Regions from separate parts of the Arthrobacter sp. B0316-5-4 genome, predicted to be linked through region 2. Evidence: predicted binding sites of a transcription regulator. Region 2 holds the regulator's gene; the other holds the start of a gene.
What was found. The regulator HrcA, encoded in region 2, represses chaperone genes, less so after heat shock. The targets are predictions, from matches to a motif close to TTNGCACTCGNNNNNNNCGAGTGCNAA.
Positions count from the first base shown of each region.

Region 1: AC5RU9_RS02080 (FmdB family zinc ribbon protein) is a predicted target of HrcA. The motif match lies at 3,427-3,453, and genes of this name have one in related genera.

Region 1 is NZ_JBNHFN010000001.1:446,171-453,532, forward strand. It holds gene AC5RU9_RS02055 (SDR family oxidoreductase) at 1-66, opposite strand, end outside; gene AC5RU9_RS02060 (hypothetical protein) at 75-935, opposite strand; gene AC5RU9_RS02065 (GNAT family N-acetyltransferase) at 1,087-1,713, opposite strand; gene galU (UTP--glucose-1-phosphate uridylyltransferase GalU) at 1,720-2,625, opposite strand; gene AC5RU9_RS02075 (5-formyltetrahydrofolate cyclo-ligase) at 2,757-3,359, shown strand; gene AC5RU9_RS02080 (FmdB family zinc ribbon protein) at 3,514-3,786, shown strand; gene cpaB (Flp pilus assembly protein CpaB) at 3,856-4,650, shown strand; gene AC5RU9_RS02090 (AAA family ATPase) at 4,689-7,362, opposite strand, start outside.
Region 2 is NZ_JBNHFN010000002.1:640,950-648,311, reverse strand. It holds gene lepA (translation elongation factor 4) at 1-910, shown strand, start outside; gene hemW (radical SAM family heme chaperone HemW) at 911-2,140, shown strand; gene AC5RU9_RS07305 (DUF4870 domain-containing protein) at 2,185-2,598, opposite strand; gene AC5RU9_RS07300 (DUF3097 domain-containing protein) at 2,720-3,571, opposite strand; gene hrcA (heat-inducible transcriptional repressor HrcA) at 3,801-4,808, shown strand; gene dnaJ (molecular chaperone DnaJ) at 4,859-5,986, shown strand; gene AC5RU9_RS07285 (16S rRNA (uracil(1498)-N(3))-methyltransferase) at 5,989-6,762, shown strand; gene AC5RU9_RS07280 (GerMN domain-containing protein) at 6,777-7,362, opposite strand, start outside.

The DNA of each region.
Region 1 (7,362 bases), on a different contig from region 2:
TAGGGCGAGCCGGACCACCTCACGGCCAACCTGGCCGGTGCCCCCTGCTACGCAGATGCTGGTCATGAAGGCTGTTACGCGCGACGGCGTTGAAGGACGTCATCCAGGTTGCTGAGTGCGCTCTGGCTTTTGACGGAAACCGCAGCGGCCTCTGCCTGCTCGGCATTTTGCTTCAAGATGGGCTTACCCACAGGCTTGGGGGCTTCCGGGAGATCCAACGGCTCGGGTGCCGGGCGGGCTGCTTTAGCGGCATCGACATACGTGGGTTTTGGGACCTCAACAGGTTTCCAGCTTGCGCCCTTGGATTCCTTGGCAGTGCTGGCTGAGTGATCCCCGGCGGCAACGGCAACTGCCAGGGCAGCCTGACGCAACTCGTCCGCCGTGGGTCGGTTGGCTTCGCGGCTGGCGGCCTCAGCATCGAAGACTATGGTGGCCTTCGGCTCGGCAGGCTCTTCCTTGGGCAGGTAACGCGCCGGAGTCGGGATGGGCGCTGCCTGCGCTGCGCGCCGTGCCCGTCGTTCACGAAGGTCGCGAAGGGCGAGCCTGCGCAACACCACGACGGCGACTACCGCACCGATCACCGAGACGAGCGGCAACCAAAACGATCCCTTACCGAAAAGGCTAAGGACGCCTGAAACTATCGCCGTCAAGAGCAGGGCAAGCCCCGACAACGCCAACGTAAACCGGGCATATCGAATAGTGAAGGGTGTGGAGGACGCCTTCTGAGGGGCAGACGCGGCCGCTGGGGATCCTTGGGGCGACGCCGGTGCTGTCCTGTGCATGGTCTCCATCGGTTTCTCCTGCTGAGGTGCCAAAGTCAGTACCACCCCTGCCTGCGGTTCGTCTGGTTCGTCGTCGATAGCGTCTGCTGGAACAGCTACTGTTTGGACTTGCGAACGCCTGTTCCGTAAAACGTAAGGCGCCACCCAGACCATCCACAGCGCGACAGCGACCACGAGTATCACTGAGCTGCTGAGAGGGAAGTCCACATTCAAAACCGTAGAAGCAAATCACCGGGGGCGGCGGCATTGAGGCCGGTGTGTCGTGGGCGAGTCCGCAAATGACTGGACTTAGGGCCAAAAAGGACTATGACCTGCCCGTTTGTCCGCTCAGCCACCTGCGCAGGAGTCCTTCGGGAACTTCGTCGGAAGTAAGCGCAAAGGAGCGGTGGTCGGCCCACTCACCGTTGATATGCAGGTACCGTTCCCGGTAGCCCTCATCACGGAAGCCCAGTTTCTCCACGACCCGGAGGCTAGGCGCGTTTTCGGGCCTGATATTGATTTCCATCCGGTGCAGGCCCAGCACGCGGAAGCAATGGTCGGTGGCCATCGCGACGGCGGTCGGAGCGATGCCATGCCCGGCACGGTCCTTATCGACCCAATAGCCCAGGGTGGCCATCATCGCCGAACCCCACACAATGGAGGAAACCGTTAACTGCCCCACAATCTTCGGTTCACGAAAGCCGGGGGTCCGCTCGACGATCACAAAAGGCAGTGCGGTGGACTGGCGGGCCTGATCGTTCAAGGAGGCCACCATCTGGCGATAGCTGGGGAGGCGCCCACCCGGAGCCGGGTTGGACGCCTCCCACGGCGCAAGCCATTCACTGTTCCGTGAACGGACTTCGGACCACTCCCGCTTATCGCGGTAGCGGATGGGCCGAAGCAACAGGTCTCCGCTTTCCAGCGTCACCGGCCAGATCGCAGAGCCGTACATCCGTTGTTACTTGGGAAGAGCTGCAGTGAAGTTCGGCAGCCACTCGCGCAATTCGGGACCGAGGTCCTCGCGTTCGCAGGCAAGCTCGATGCAGGCCTTGAGGTAGCTCAGCTTGTCGCCGGTGTCGTAGCGGCGTCCGCGGAACACAACGCCGTACACGCCATAGCCTTCACCCTCGCCCGCCGCGAGTACCTCGAGGGCATCCGTCAACTGGATTTCCCCGCCACGGCCGGGCCCGGTCTTCTCCAGGACCTCAAACACTGCCGGGTGGAGGACGTAGCGGCCAATCACGGCCAGGTTTGACGGAGCTTCTTCCGGCGAAGGCTTCTCCACGAGCTGCTTGATGCGCACGTAGCCGTCCTCGCCTTCGTCCTCAACGTCCGCGCAGCCGTAGGCGCTGATCTTTGAGGGCTCAACTTCGATGAGGGCCACCACGGATCCGCCGGTCTTCTGCTGGACAGCAATCATCTCGCTGAGCAGGTCGTCCTTGGGATCGATCAGGTCATCACCAAGCAGCACGGCAAACGGTTCGTAGCCAACGTGCTGCTTTGCACGAAGAACTGCGTGGCCGAGCCCGTTGGCGTCGCCCTGGCGAACGTAGTGGATGTCGCCCAGGTTGGTGGCCGACTGAATGGCCTCCAACTTGGCAGTATCACCCTTTTCCGCAAGCGTTGCCTCGAGGGCAGGCACACGGTCAAAGTGATCTTCGAGGGCGCGCTTGCTGCGCCCTGTGATCATGAGGACGTCGTGCAGGCCCACCTTAACGGCTTCTTCGACGACGTACTGGATGGCTGGCTTATCAACCACGGGCAGCATTTCCTTGGGCATCGCCTTTGTTGCAGGCAGGAACCTGGTGCCAAGGCCCGCTGCGGGGATGACGGCCTTACGGACAGCATTGTTATCGAGAGTCACCGGACTAATCTAACGGAAGGAAGACATCAACGGCTAAACCCCGCCGCACCGGCAGGGAGTTTTTTGATTCAGGAAAGGGCAGCCCTGCTGCTCCTTCCGATGGCACGGACAGACCCTAGGAACGGATATGAATGGCAACGAAGGAAGACATCCGGAGCAGCCGCCGGCTGCACAGGCGAAGCCTGACCTCGGAGCAGATTGCAGCCGCCGGCACGTCGATTGCACGGCACGGCACGGAGTGGGCGGCCGCAAGGACCTCCTCCGCCGGCACTTTTGCGGTCTACGTCGGCGTCGCCTTCGAACCTCCCACACTGCCCCTCATTCAGGCCCTCTACGACGCCGGACATCGGATCCTGCTCCCGGTCTGTGAGCCTGGGCGGCAACTGAGCTGGGTCTACTGGACCCCGTCAACCGTGTTCGTGCGGTCCTCCTACGCCCCCATCGACGAGCCCGAGGGCGAACGGCTGGAAAGTTCAGTAGTAGCGGACGCCGCAGGGATTTTCATGCCTGCCACGGCTGTAGACCGGGACGGTAACAGGATCGGCCAAGGTGGCGGCTACTACGACCGGCTCCTCCAGGGACTCGACGCATCCGGCCAGCGGCCGCCCACCATCGCGGTGGTGTACGACGACGACCTGTTGCCTTCCGGTTCCATTCCCGCCGAACCGTTCGACCGCCCCGTGCGGGAAGTGCTCACGCCCTCCGGGTTCATTCGCCTCGACGGCCCGGAATAGGCGACCACGTCGCGATGTTATGACCTTCAGTCCGGCACGACTGCTGCCAAGGCACCGGATGATAGAATTGGCACTCAGGCCCTGCGACTGCTAACCCGGATACGCTCCGGAGGCGTGGCACAGGACCTGAACCTTGTCCTGAAGGAGGAATTCAGTGCCCACTTACGCATACGCCTGCAAAGACTGTGACCATGCCTTTGACATCGTCCAGTCCTTCTCTGACAGCTCCCTGACGGAGTGCCCCGAATGCAAGGGAGCGCTTCGCAAGAAGTTCAACAGCGTTGGCGTCGTTTTCAAGGGCTCCGGTTTCTACCGCACTGACTCCCGCGACGCCAAGGGAAGCACGGTTTCGGCTGCTCCCGCAGCGCCCGCAGCTGCGTCGTCGACGCCCGCGGCAACACCCGCGCCGGCAGCCGCGGCCAGCTAGGAACCGTCTTTTCCACATAGGACAGCCCGGCACTGTTTCCGTGGGTGCCGTGCTGGCTAGCGTGGCTGCATGCCACACCAGCCACGAAGCACACTCCTTGCCCGCGCCGAGCGCTCAGCTGCGGCCGTCGGGAACCGGTCTCCTCAATTACGGCCGCCCGTACGCGCCCCGTTTGATACCAAGTTCAGCCGGAACCGTCCGCGCAACCCTGACACTCGGCGTGGACTGAGGCGCAGGTTCGGATCATGGATCTCACGCAACCGCCGCCTCACTGTTGCGCTCCTGCTCTGTGCCGCTGCCGGCATCGCAGTCCAGCAACTGACACCCGCAGCAGAGCAACGCGTCAACGTACTGGTGGCTGCCCGGGACCTCCCGGGCGGCACCAGCTTGGCTGCCTCCGACTTCACCGCAATCCCCGTGTCCCGGGACCTGGCAATCTCCACCGCATTTGACGACCCTGGCGTCCTGGTGGGACGCCAGCTTGCCGCGCCCCTTGGCCGGGGGCAGATCCCCACGGAATCGAGCCTGCTGGGTCCTGGGCTGCTCACCGGCGCACCCCCTGGCACGGCAGCAGTCCCTCTGCGGATGGCCGACCCGTCATCCATCCAGCTACTCTCCCCCGGGCAGTTAGTGACCGTGGTCCTCACCTCAGCCGGATCCTACGATGAGTCCCGCGAAAGCCAGGTCCTGGCGGGTCCTGTTGCCGTGCTCTGGACCTCTGCCCAGGGCGGGAAGCCCGGTGAGTGGCTCGGTACGGGTGACAGCGACGGCTTGGTGGTAGTGGCGGCTGATCCCCAGCAAGCAGAAAAGCTCGCCGGCGCATCAACGCAAGGCAAGCTTTTCTTTGTACTGGTCAGCCCGTGATGGGAAGTGCCGTCGGGACGCGCCTTCAGGGTGGACTGTTAGCCCCAGTGAGGGGGCTTTTGCTCCTTCAGCCACTCCTCATGGTCATAACCGGACTCGTCTCCCCACCGGCGCGGATCGTCCTCCGCGGCCTTCGTAGGAAGAATTCCTTGCGAGGCCGGCTTGGCAGGAACAGCCTTCGACTCCTCCGGGTCCCCCGCGCTGCCTTGGACAGCATCATCAGAGCGCTCCGCGGCGTTGTCTTCCTCGCCGGTTACTTGTTCCGTCATTGGTGCTTCTTTTCCGTTGTCGGCAGCAGCATCGTCCGGCTTGGTGCCAGCCTCGTTGTTGCCGGCCGCCCTTCGCGCACTGGGCGTGAAGGATGGCTGTGCTTTGTCCAGGTTCAATTGTTCAACATCCACGTCCAGGAAGCCATGCTGAGGAGTGGAGGCGAGCTGCGGGATGTGGTTTTCAAGTCCCAGGTAGGAGCCGATACGGTCGGCACAGGACGACGGGTCAGTGAAGACTTCGATCGTCCACAGCGACATGTAGCGCCAACCCATGCGCTCCAGCAGTTGTGGTCGCAGGCGGCTTCGCTCGCGCACGCTCATACGCCTGTAACGCTCGGTTCCATCGGATTCAATGGCCACCGGAGTAGGAATCTCCGCACCCTCCCGGCCAATGGTATGCACCGGATCCGCGGCGGCAGCGATGTCCAGTACCCCATCGTAGAGATGCCAGACACGCGCTCCACGGGCACGCAGCCGCTCCCCCAGATCTGCCACCAGGGGATCCTCACCCAGTGCTTGTTCGCTGGCGACAGCACGGGAAGCAGGCGTTCCAAGGTTGCTGTTTCCAGAGAGTTCACGGTCCAGCAACTCGTAGAAGTCCACGGCACCATGAGCCAGGCGGTCCTGGTCGAGGTCTTCGGGACGGAAGCAGGTCAGCACGTGCATGGAGCGACGGGCTCGGGTCATTGCCAAAGCGAAGCGGTTACGCCCGCCTTCCGTGGACAAGGGCCCGAAGGAGTGGAGCGCACGGCCATGCGGAGTGCGTCCGTAGCCGAGCGAGAAAATGACGTGATCCCGTACCAAACCCTGAGCGCGCTCCAGGTCCACCACCCTGAAGGACTCGGGACCCGCTCCGAAGAAGGTGGACAGGAGGGGATGGTTGGGCAGTTGGAGCCTAATGGCCTCACCAATCCTGGCCGCGTGGCGCAGGCTGGCCGTTACTACCGCCAAGGATGTGCGGGGGCGAAGCCTTGCGTGTTCGAACACAAGGTCCACTACGCGGTTGACCTCCGCGGTGACGGACTCGACGCCTTCGTGGTCGGCGCCCGGGAGGCCAGTACCATCGGGGATGTATTCCACCAGGATCGAACGGTCCAGGCCGGTGACCGAATTGCCGTCGGGCAGGCGCCGCAGTCCGCCGTCGTAGTAGTTCTTGCTCAACTGGAGGATCAAGTCCTCGTCCACTGCGCGGTAGACCCAATTCAGCTGCCAGGTCGGAAGTACACGGGCAAGGGCCTTGAAGGCGCTGTCCACAACTTCGTGGCTGGCTACGCCAGCAACCGGGGGTTCCACGGCAACACTGAAAGTGCGCGCGTTGGCGATTTTCGCGTCCCCGAAAGCCACTACCTGATGTGCACGGGCAATGGCAGGAAGAACTGCCTGCAGGGAGGTGGACTCAGCATCGATGATCACCACGGCGTCAAACTTTTGCTCGGCAGGAAGGACGCCGGTCAGCAGGTAGGGGCTGACCGACCACACCGGCACCAGCAGCGGCACTAGGTCCGGCGCCTGCGCGCTCAGCGCTGGCAACGTCACACGGCCGTCCTTCAACAGGGCGCGAAGCAACTCGGCCTGCCGCGGGTGTTCGAGGATGCCCTGACGCCATTTCTGCGCCAACTGCCAACGAAGGCGGGCGGCACCACTGGCTATATGGGCCTGGTCCGCGAGCCGGTATTCGGCCTCGAGGCGGCGCAACGAGTCACCGTCGGACATTGCAAGGTAATCGTCGCCGCTGATCATGGCTTCCAGCGCGGACTGCCACCAGGCAAGGTCCAGCTCTGCTGCCACCGAGGGTGCCGGGACTTCGCGGGCAGCGAGATCAGCGAGCAACTCACCAAGACCGTGCTCGCGCATCTCCTCAATCAACAGCGTCCGCTCGGGCAAGGTCTCCAAGGTGGCGGTGTCCGCTACCAGGCGCTCCAACCGTTCCATGAGTTCCAGGTACGGCGTTTGGTGCAGGGAGCCTCCGGCGGCAGTGTGCTTGAGGGCTTCACCGAGCCGGAGCAGTTCGACGTCCAGCTCCCGGTAGAGGGCACCGAGGTCGGCAAGGCCGGACGGCACAGCCGGGTGGCGCTGCGTCGTCGCGTAGCCGGCCCACAGGGCACGCTGTTCCTGGACCAGTACCAGCGAACTATGGAGGTCCGCGATGTGGACGCCGGGCCGTACGTATTCCTTGGCCACGCGCCGCAGCCGGGAACGCTGCATGGAAGGCATTTCCAGGTTTCGTTCACGGCGCCACGCGGAGCTGGCTGTCGCGGAGATGAGGTCGTGGACGGGCCGGTCAAAGATATCCGGGGTGAATTTGTCCAGGCTTTCACGCACTGCAATGAGCAGTTCGAGCTGCGCTCCCCACTCGGTGAAGGTTTCGCCCAGCCTGATCTCGGCGTGGTCGGAGACCTGCTTCATGCGGTCACGCAGGATGGGGAGTTTCTCCTCAGCCAGC
Region 2 (7,362 bases):
GCTGGACGGCACCGATTATCCGGTGCTTCGCGATGCCCTCGAAAAGCTGATGCTCAACGACGCCGCACTCGTCTACGAGCCTGAGACGTCGGCTGCGCTGGGCTTCGGGTTCCGCGTTGGCTTCCTCGGACTGCTCCACCTGGAAATCACCCGGGAGCGCCTTGAGCGCGAGTACAACCTGGACCTCATTTCCACCGCCCCAAACGTGGAATATGAAGTAACGCTCGAGGACAAGAAAATTGTCCACGTGACGAACCCCAGTGAGTACCCCACCGGAAAAATTTCCGAGGTCCGCGAACCAATGGTTTCGGCCACCATCCTTGCGCCGAACGAGTTTGTCGGCTCCATCATGGAACTGTGCCAGAGCCGTCGTGGACAGATGAAGGGCATGGACTACCTGTCCGAGGACCGCGTGGAGCTCCGTTACTGGATCCCGCTGGCTGAAATCGTGTTCGACTTCTTCGACCTCCTGAAGTCCAAGACCCGGGGCTACGCTTCGCTGGACTGGAAGGCCGACGGCGAGCAAGTCGCCGATCTCGTGAAGGTCGACATCCTGCTCCAGGGCGAGCAAGTGGATGCGTTCAGCGCCATCACACACCGTGACAAGGCGTACGCCTATGGCGTGATGATGACGGGAAAGCTCCGCGAACTCATCCCGCGCCAGCAGTTTGAAGTGCCCATCCAGGCAGCCATCGGATCGCGCATCATTGCCCGTGAGAGCATCAGGGCCATCCGCAAGGACGTCCTTGCCAAGTGCTACGGCGGTGACATCACCCGTAAGCGCAAACTGCTGGAGAAGCAGAAGGAAGGCAAGAAGCGCATGAAGATGGTGGGCCGCGTGGAGGTGCCCCAGGAGGCGTTCATCGCCGCCCTGACCACCGACGAGTCCAAGGACAAGGCCAAGAAGTAGATGCCCAGCGTCCTTCCTTTGGGCGATCCAGCACCTGCGGATGGCATTCTGCCTCCGCAGGTGCTGGCGGGCGTCGAGCACCGTAAGTTCGGGCTGTACGTCCATATCCCTTTTTGTGCCGTGCGTTGCGGCTATTGCGATTTCAATACCTACACCGCGACGGAACTGGGCGGTGGCGCCTCACAGGACGCTTATGCCAGTACCGCCATTTCGGAGCTCGACTTTGCCGCTTCGGCGCTCGAGTCCTCGTCGCTTCCTGCGCGCCCCCTGAGTACCGTCTTCTTCGGCGGCGGTACTCCCACCTTGCTTCCGGCCGAAGACCTGGCAAGGATCCTGCGCGCCGCCGTGGGGATGTGGGGGCTGGAGCCCGGTGCGGAAGTGACCACCGAAGCCAATCCTGATTCCGTCACGCCCGAATCGTTGAGGCTGCTGGCAGACGCCGGATTCACCCGGGTGTCTTTCGGCATGCAGTCCGCGGTTCCGCATGTCCTGAAAGTGCTGGACCGCACACACACGCCCAGCCGCGTTCCCTTGGTGGTGCAGTGGGCCCGCGACGTTGGACTCGCCGTCAGCCTGGACCTCATTTATGGGACCCCGGGGGAGTCCATGGAGGACTGGAGGGTTTCCCTCGAAACGGCCTTGTCGTATGCCCCGGACCATATCAGCGCCTACGCCTTGATCGTTGAGGACGGCACCAAGCTTGCTGCCCAGATCCGGCGCGGCGAGGTGCCCGGCATCGACGACGACGACCATGCCGCGAAATACGAACTCGCCGATGAACTCATCTCGGCGGCGGGAATGGGCTGGTACGAGGTCAGCAACTGGGCCCGCACCCCAGAGCAGGCATGCCGACACAACCTCGCCTACTGGCGTGGAGATGACTGGTGGGGCGTGGGCCCCGGAGCGCATTCCCACGTAGGTGGTGTGCGCTGGTGGAACGTCAAGCACCCCACTGCTTACGCATCACGGCTGGGAGCGGGAAGCTCGCCTGCGGCAGGCCGGGAAACGCTGGATACTGAAACGCGCGAGGTTGAACGCATCATGCTCGAGGCCCGCCTGGGCTCAGGCCTGGCAGTGGATGCCATGGACGCAGTGGGCCGGCACGCCATGGCAGGTTTGATCGCGGACGGATTGGTGGACCCGGTCCAAGCCTTCAAGGGCCGCTTGGTCCTGACACTAAAGGGTCGCTTGCTGGCAGACGCAGTGGTCCGCAGGATCCTCCCGGACTGAGCCTCACGGCACGGTCGGGGGCAGAGTCTGCCCCCGTCAGGCGGCTACTTGATCCAGCGCAAGTTGAGTTTGTAGCGGTGCGGCTGGCCGTGGTTCACGCGGATTCCCGCGGAGACGGAGAAGCACGTGAGTGCTACCCAGATGCCGGTCGCGATGACGGCGAAGACGTTGCCCACGACCGGAAGCAGGACGAGGATGTTGGCCAGGACCGCTGCGATGGTCGGGGGAAGCGTGAAGTTCAGCGCTTCCTTGGACTCCTGTGCCGTGAAGGGTCCCCGGTCCCGGAAGATCAGGTAGATCAGCAGGGAAGGCAGGCAGCCAAGGATGCCGCCAAAGTGCGCCAGTGTGGCCCATTGCCGGTCTTCGCCGGCCGTCAGGGGCAGTGCATTGGCTGGCGCGCCATGGTACTGGGGCCGCCCTGCGGCGCTGCCCGGTTCTTCAGGAGCGTTCTCTGCCACGGTGTCTTCCCTTTGCTGTAAAGATGCTGCGGTGTTGCTGTCCCAGAATACCGGCACCAGCCCGCTTCTACGGACCAACTCCCCGGTGGCACTCCGGTTGCACTGATTCAGGGACGGTGCTTCACGGGACTGTCAGGAAGTCGATGACTTCCTCAACGCGGCCCAGCAGGGATGCTTCAAGGTCCGCGTAGCTCCGTACGGCCCCGAGCAGCCTTTGCCAGCCCAATCCGACGTCCTCGGCGGTCTCATGGGGCCAGCCGAAGGCACGGAGGATGCCCGTCTTCCAATCCATGCCGCGCGGAACCGTGGGCCACTTCTCGATGCCCAGGACCTTGGGCCTGATGGCCTGCCACACATCCACGTAAGGATGTCCCACAATGAGGACGTTTCCCGCGGCCCCCGGACATGCCATGGCCTCGGCGGCGATGCGGGATTCTTTCGACCCCTCAACGAGGTGGTCCACCAGGATCCCGAGCCGACGGTCCGGGCCGGGGTTGAAGTCCGCAATGGCTGACGCGAGGTCGTCCACGCCATGCAATGGTTCAACGACGATCCCCTCCACCCGAAGATCGTCACCCCAGACCTTCTCGACGAGTTCGGCGTCGTGCTTTCCTTCCACCCAGATGCGGCTGGCTTTGGCCACCTGTGCGCGCTGGCCTCGGACCCGCACGGATCCGGAGGCTGTTCGGCCCGGTTGGACGGCCGACGCCGGCTGCCGGGCTGCTGGAGGCATCAGTCGGATGGGCTGGCCTTCAAGCAGGAAGCCGTATCCCAACTGGAACGATTTGGACTTTCCACGCCTGTCCTCAAGGGACACGATGTGCATGCCGCCGGTCTTCTCGACCCGGGTCACTTCGCCCACCCAGCCGGACTGGACGTCTTCGAGGACCATTCCCCGCTGCACCGCTACCTCGGGCAGTTGGCGTTTGGCGGGGGCGGACAGATCCTGTGGACCCCAGTTGTCGAAAGCCAAGGGATATTTCCTACCTTTGAGTACTTGGATGGGTGGGGAGCCGTTTGGCTGCGAAGCTGCCGAGCCTGCACGCTGGAAGCTGAATGCGGGCGTTTTCAATGCTAGCAACGGGGTGGCCCATAATAGACTTGTTAGCACTTGGGCATGTTGAGTGCTAAGTGCGGAGGCCTGTTGGGCGTGCCGCAGTGACCGGTCGCCATGACCACGGAAGTCGTCAGGAGGTGGAGCAATGAGTGAGCCACGCAAGTTGGAAGTGCTGCGTGCCATCGTTGAAGACTACGTGCATTCCCGGGAACCTGTTGGATCCAAGGCCCTAGTTGAGCGCCACCACCTCGGTGTTTCGAGTGCCACCATCCGCAATGACATGGCTGTCCTGGAAGAAGAGGGCCTCATCGCAGCGCCCCACACCAGCGCAGGTCGCATTCCCACGGACAAGGGCTACCGCCTGTTCGTGGACCGCATTTCCCAGGTCAAGCCACTCTCCGCGGCGGAACGCCGGGCCATCCATTCCCTCCTGGAGGGTCCGGATGATGTGGATGACATCCTGGAGCGGACCGTAAGGCTCCTTTCCCAGCTGACCAACCAGGTCGCCGTCGTGCAGTACCCGCACTCCAGCCGGGCGGTCGTCCGCCACGTCGAGTTCGTGTTGCTGGCACCCAAACAGGTCCTCGTCGTCCTCATCGCGGACACTGGCAGCGTAGGCCAGAAGGTCATTGATGCCGGATCCGATGTTGCCAACGAGGCATTGATGCTACTGAGGTCGCGTTTCCTCGGCAGTATCGCCGGAACGCAACTGGACCTCCTCCCACAGGTGCTGCCATCGGTTGTAGCTCTCTGCCCACCCGAGCTCCGCGGCCTGGCACAGACCCTCGCCCACGGCCTGCAGTCACTGAGCGACAACAGCCGCGAAGAGCGCATTTTGATGGCGGGCACCGCCAACCTGGCCCGCTCCAATGTTGATTTCCCCTTGAGCATCGGCCCGGTGCTGGAAGCCCTTGAGGAACAAGTCGTCATGCTCCGGTTGTTGTCCGATATGGGCGATGATCCGCGCGGCGTGACAGTGAGCATTGGCCGGGAGAACCCGTACGACGGTTTGGCTGAGGCTTCCGTCGTGGCCACCGGTTACGGCTCCGGAGCCAAGGTTGGGATCCTTGGCCCCACCCGCATGGACTATCCCACCACCATGGCAGCAGTCCGGGCCGTGGCCAGATACCTTTCCCGCATTCTCGGCGGCTGAACGCCGGCCCGAGGAAACATCCGCAGTACAACAAGGAAGAGATACCGACTTTGAGCAGCCACTATGACGTTTTGGGAGTCTCGCCGGAAGCCACCGGGGAAGAGATCAAAAAGGCGTACCGCAAGTTGGCGCGGAAACTTCACCCGGACGTCAACCCCGGAGAAGATGTCGCGGAGCAGTTCAAGGCAGTGACCCACGCCTACGAGGTGTTGTCGGACCCGCAGAAGCGCCGTGTCTACGACGCCACCGGCAATGAAAACGGAACCGAAAACGGCTTCGGCGGCGGCTATTCCGGCCAGGGCTTCGCCTTCCAGGACATTTTCGACACCTTCTTTGGCGGCGGTGGCGGCCATGGCGGGCCGGCCTCCCGGGTCCGGCGTGGCCAGGACGCCCTGATCAGCGTACGCATCGACCTCAAGGACGCAGTATTCGGCGTCAACAAGAAGCTCGAAGTCGACACGGCCGTGGTTTGCCCCACCTGTGATGGCAGCTGCTGCCGCCCCGGTACCCATCCTGAACGCTGTGACATCTGCGGTGGCAGCGGCCAGGTCCAGCGGGCTGTCCGGTCCATCCTCGGCCAGGTCATGACCACGGCACCGTGTGGCTCCTGCGAGGGCTTCGGCACGGTCATCAAGGATCCCTGCAACGAATGCAGCGGCCAGGGCCGCATCCGCAGCCGTCGTTCCCTCACCATCAAGGTTCCTGCCGGTGTAGCCACCGGCACCAGGATCCAGTTGTCCGGCCAAGGCGAAGCCGGTCCCGCGGGCGGTCCTGCCGGCGACCTCTACGTCGAAATCCGCGTCAACAACGATTCCATGTTCATGCGCGAAGGCGACGACCTGCACGCCACCCTGAGCGTGCCGATGACAGCCGCTGCCTTGGGCACCGAACTCCAGCTGGACACCTTCGACGGCGCGCAGGACATCGACGTCAAGGCCGGAACCCAGTCGGGCGAAATCATCACCCTTCGCGGCCTGGGCGTGACCCACCTTCGCGGCTACGGCCGAGGCGACCTCAAGGTGCACCTGCACGTGGAGACGCCGACAAAGCTCGATGCCGCCCAGGAAGAGCTGCTCCAACAGCTCGCCAAACTGCGTGGAGAACAGTTCACCGAGGGAAAGCTCGTTGCCAGCGGTGGCATGTTCGCCAAACTGCGGGACAAGCTCGGTAACCTGTAGCGGTGAGCAACCCCGTCTTCTTCACCCAGGCCGGCAACCTCAGCCACCTGGGACCCGGTTCTGTCTTCGTCCTGGAGGGTCCGGAGGCGCGCCACGCGGTCACCGTCAAACGCTTGGCCGTAGGCGAACAGGTGGACATCGCCGATGGCGCCGGCGCCCGGTTGACGGGCACGGTCTCCGAGGTTGGTTCGGGCACCTTGGCCGTGACTGCCTCGGACGTGGTCTTCGAGGAGCAACCAGCCATTCGCCTGGTCCTCGTCCAGGCGCTGGCCAAAGGGGACCGTGACGAACTTGCCGCCGAAACGGCCACTGAACTCGGCATCGACGCAGTGGTCCCGTGGCAGTCCGAACGCTCTATTGTCCGTTGGAAGGGTGATCGGGCCGCCAAGGCCCACGCCAAATGGCAGTCGGTGGTTGCCGCCGCCGCGAAGCAGGCCCGAAGGTCGCACATCCCCGAGGTCCGCCCGGTCGTGGATACTGCGGCATTGGCGAAATCCGTCGCCGCCGCGGACCTGGCCATCATCCTTCACGAGGACGCCAAGAACCCCTTGCGGACCGTCCTGGAGGAATCGGGCATGCCGCAAGGTCCGGACCAAGGCCGACCCCGTGAGGTCCTCCTGATCGTTGGTCCTGAGGGCGGAATCTCACCGCGTGAGGTCACCCGGCTCAGTGACGCCGGGGCCGTTACGGCACTGTTGGGGCACCATGTCCTGCGGTCGTCGACGGCGGGACCAGCCGCCGTCGTTCTCGCCAGTGACGTCCTGGGTCGCTGGTAGGACGCTGTCGAGTATTAGCCGACGCTGAACAGCCGCGTGTCGGTACTGGAGTCGATGACGTTGCCGGCGGCATCCACCTGAGACACCCGCAGCTCGTACTTGCCGGCCTTCAACGTTGCGCCGAAAGTAAAGACGCCGTACTGGCCCGGCTCGCCCGTGGGCTTGGCCTGGCCGTTGAGCAAGCCCGTTTTTTCGCCCTTGCCGTTGTCCCTCAAGATCTGCCAGGCGATGGGTTTGGAACTGTCGGTGCTGCGGCCATTGAACTTCACCGCGCCCGGCGGCAGGGTGACATCCTCCTGTGGATCGATGATCCACAGCGGTGCCACCAGTGAGGCGTCGCGCGCCATCGGTTGTCCCAGCTTCACTTGTCCGAATGCCATGTAGTCGGGGTGGCCATCCACCAGGATGACCACCTGGATCTGCTGGCCGGAATTGATCAGGCCGGACGACGAAGCGGCGGCAGTGGCCGTGTAGACCAGCTGCTGAACTGCCCGTTGCGCCATGACAGCGTCGAGGTTCGAATTGAAGGCGTCACGGGAGATGTCCACCGTAATGACGTTCTTGCCGGAAATGGATGTAGCGAGGCTGCTTGGTTGCTGC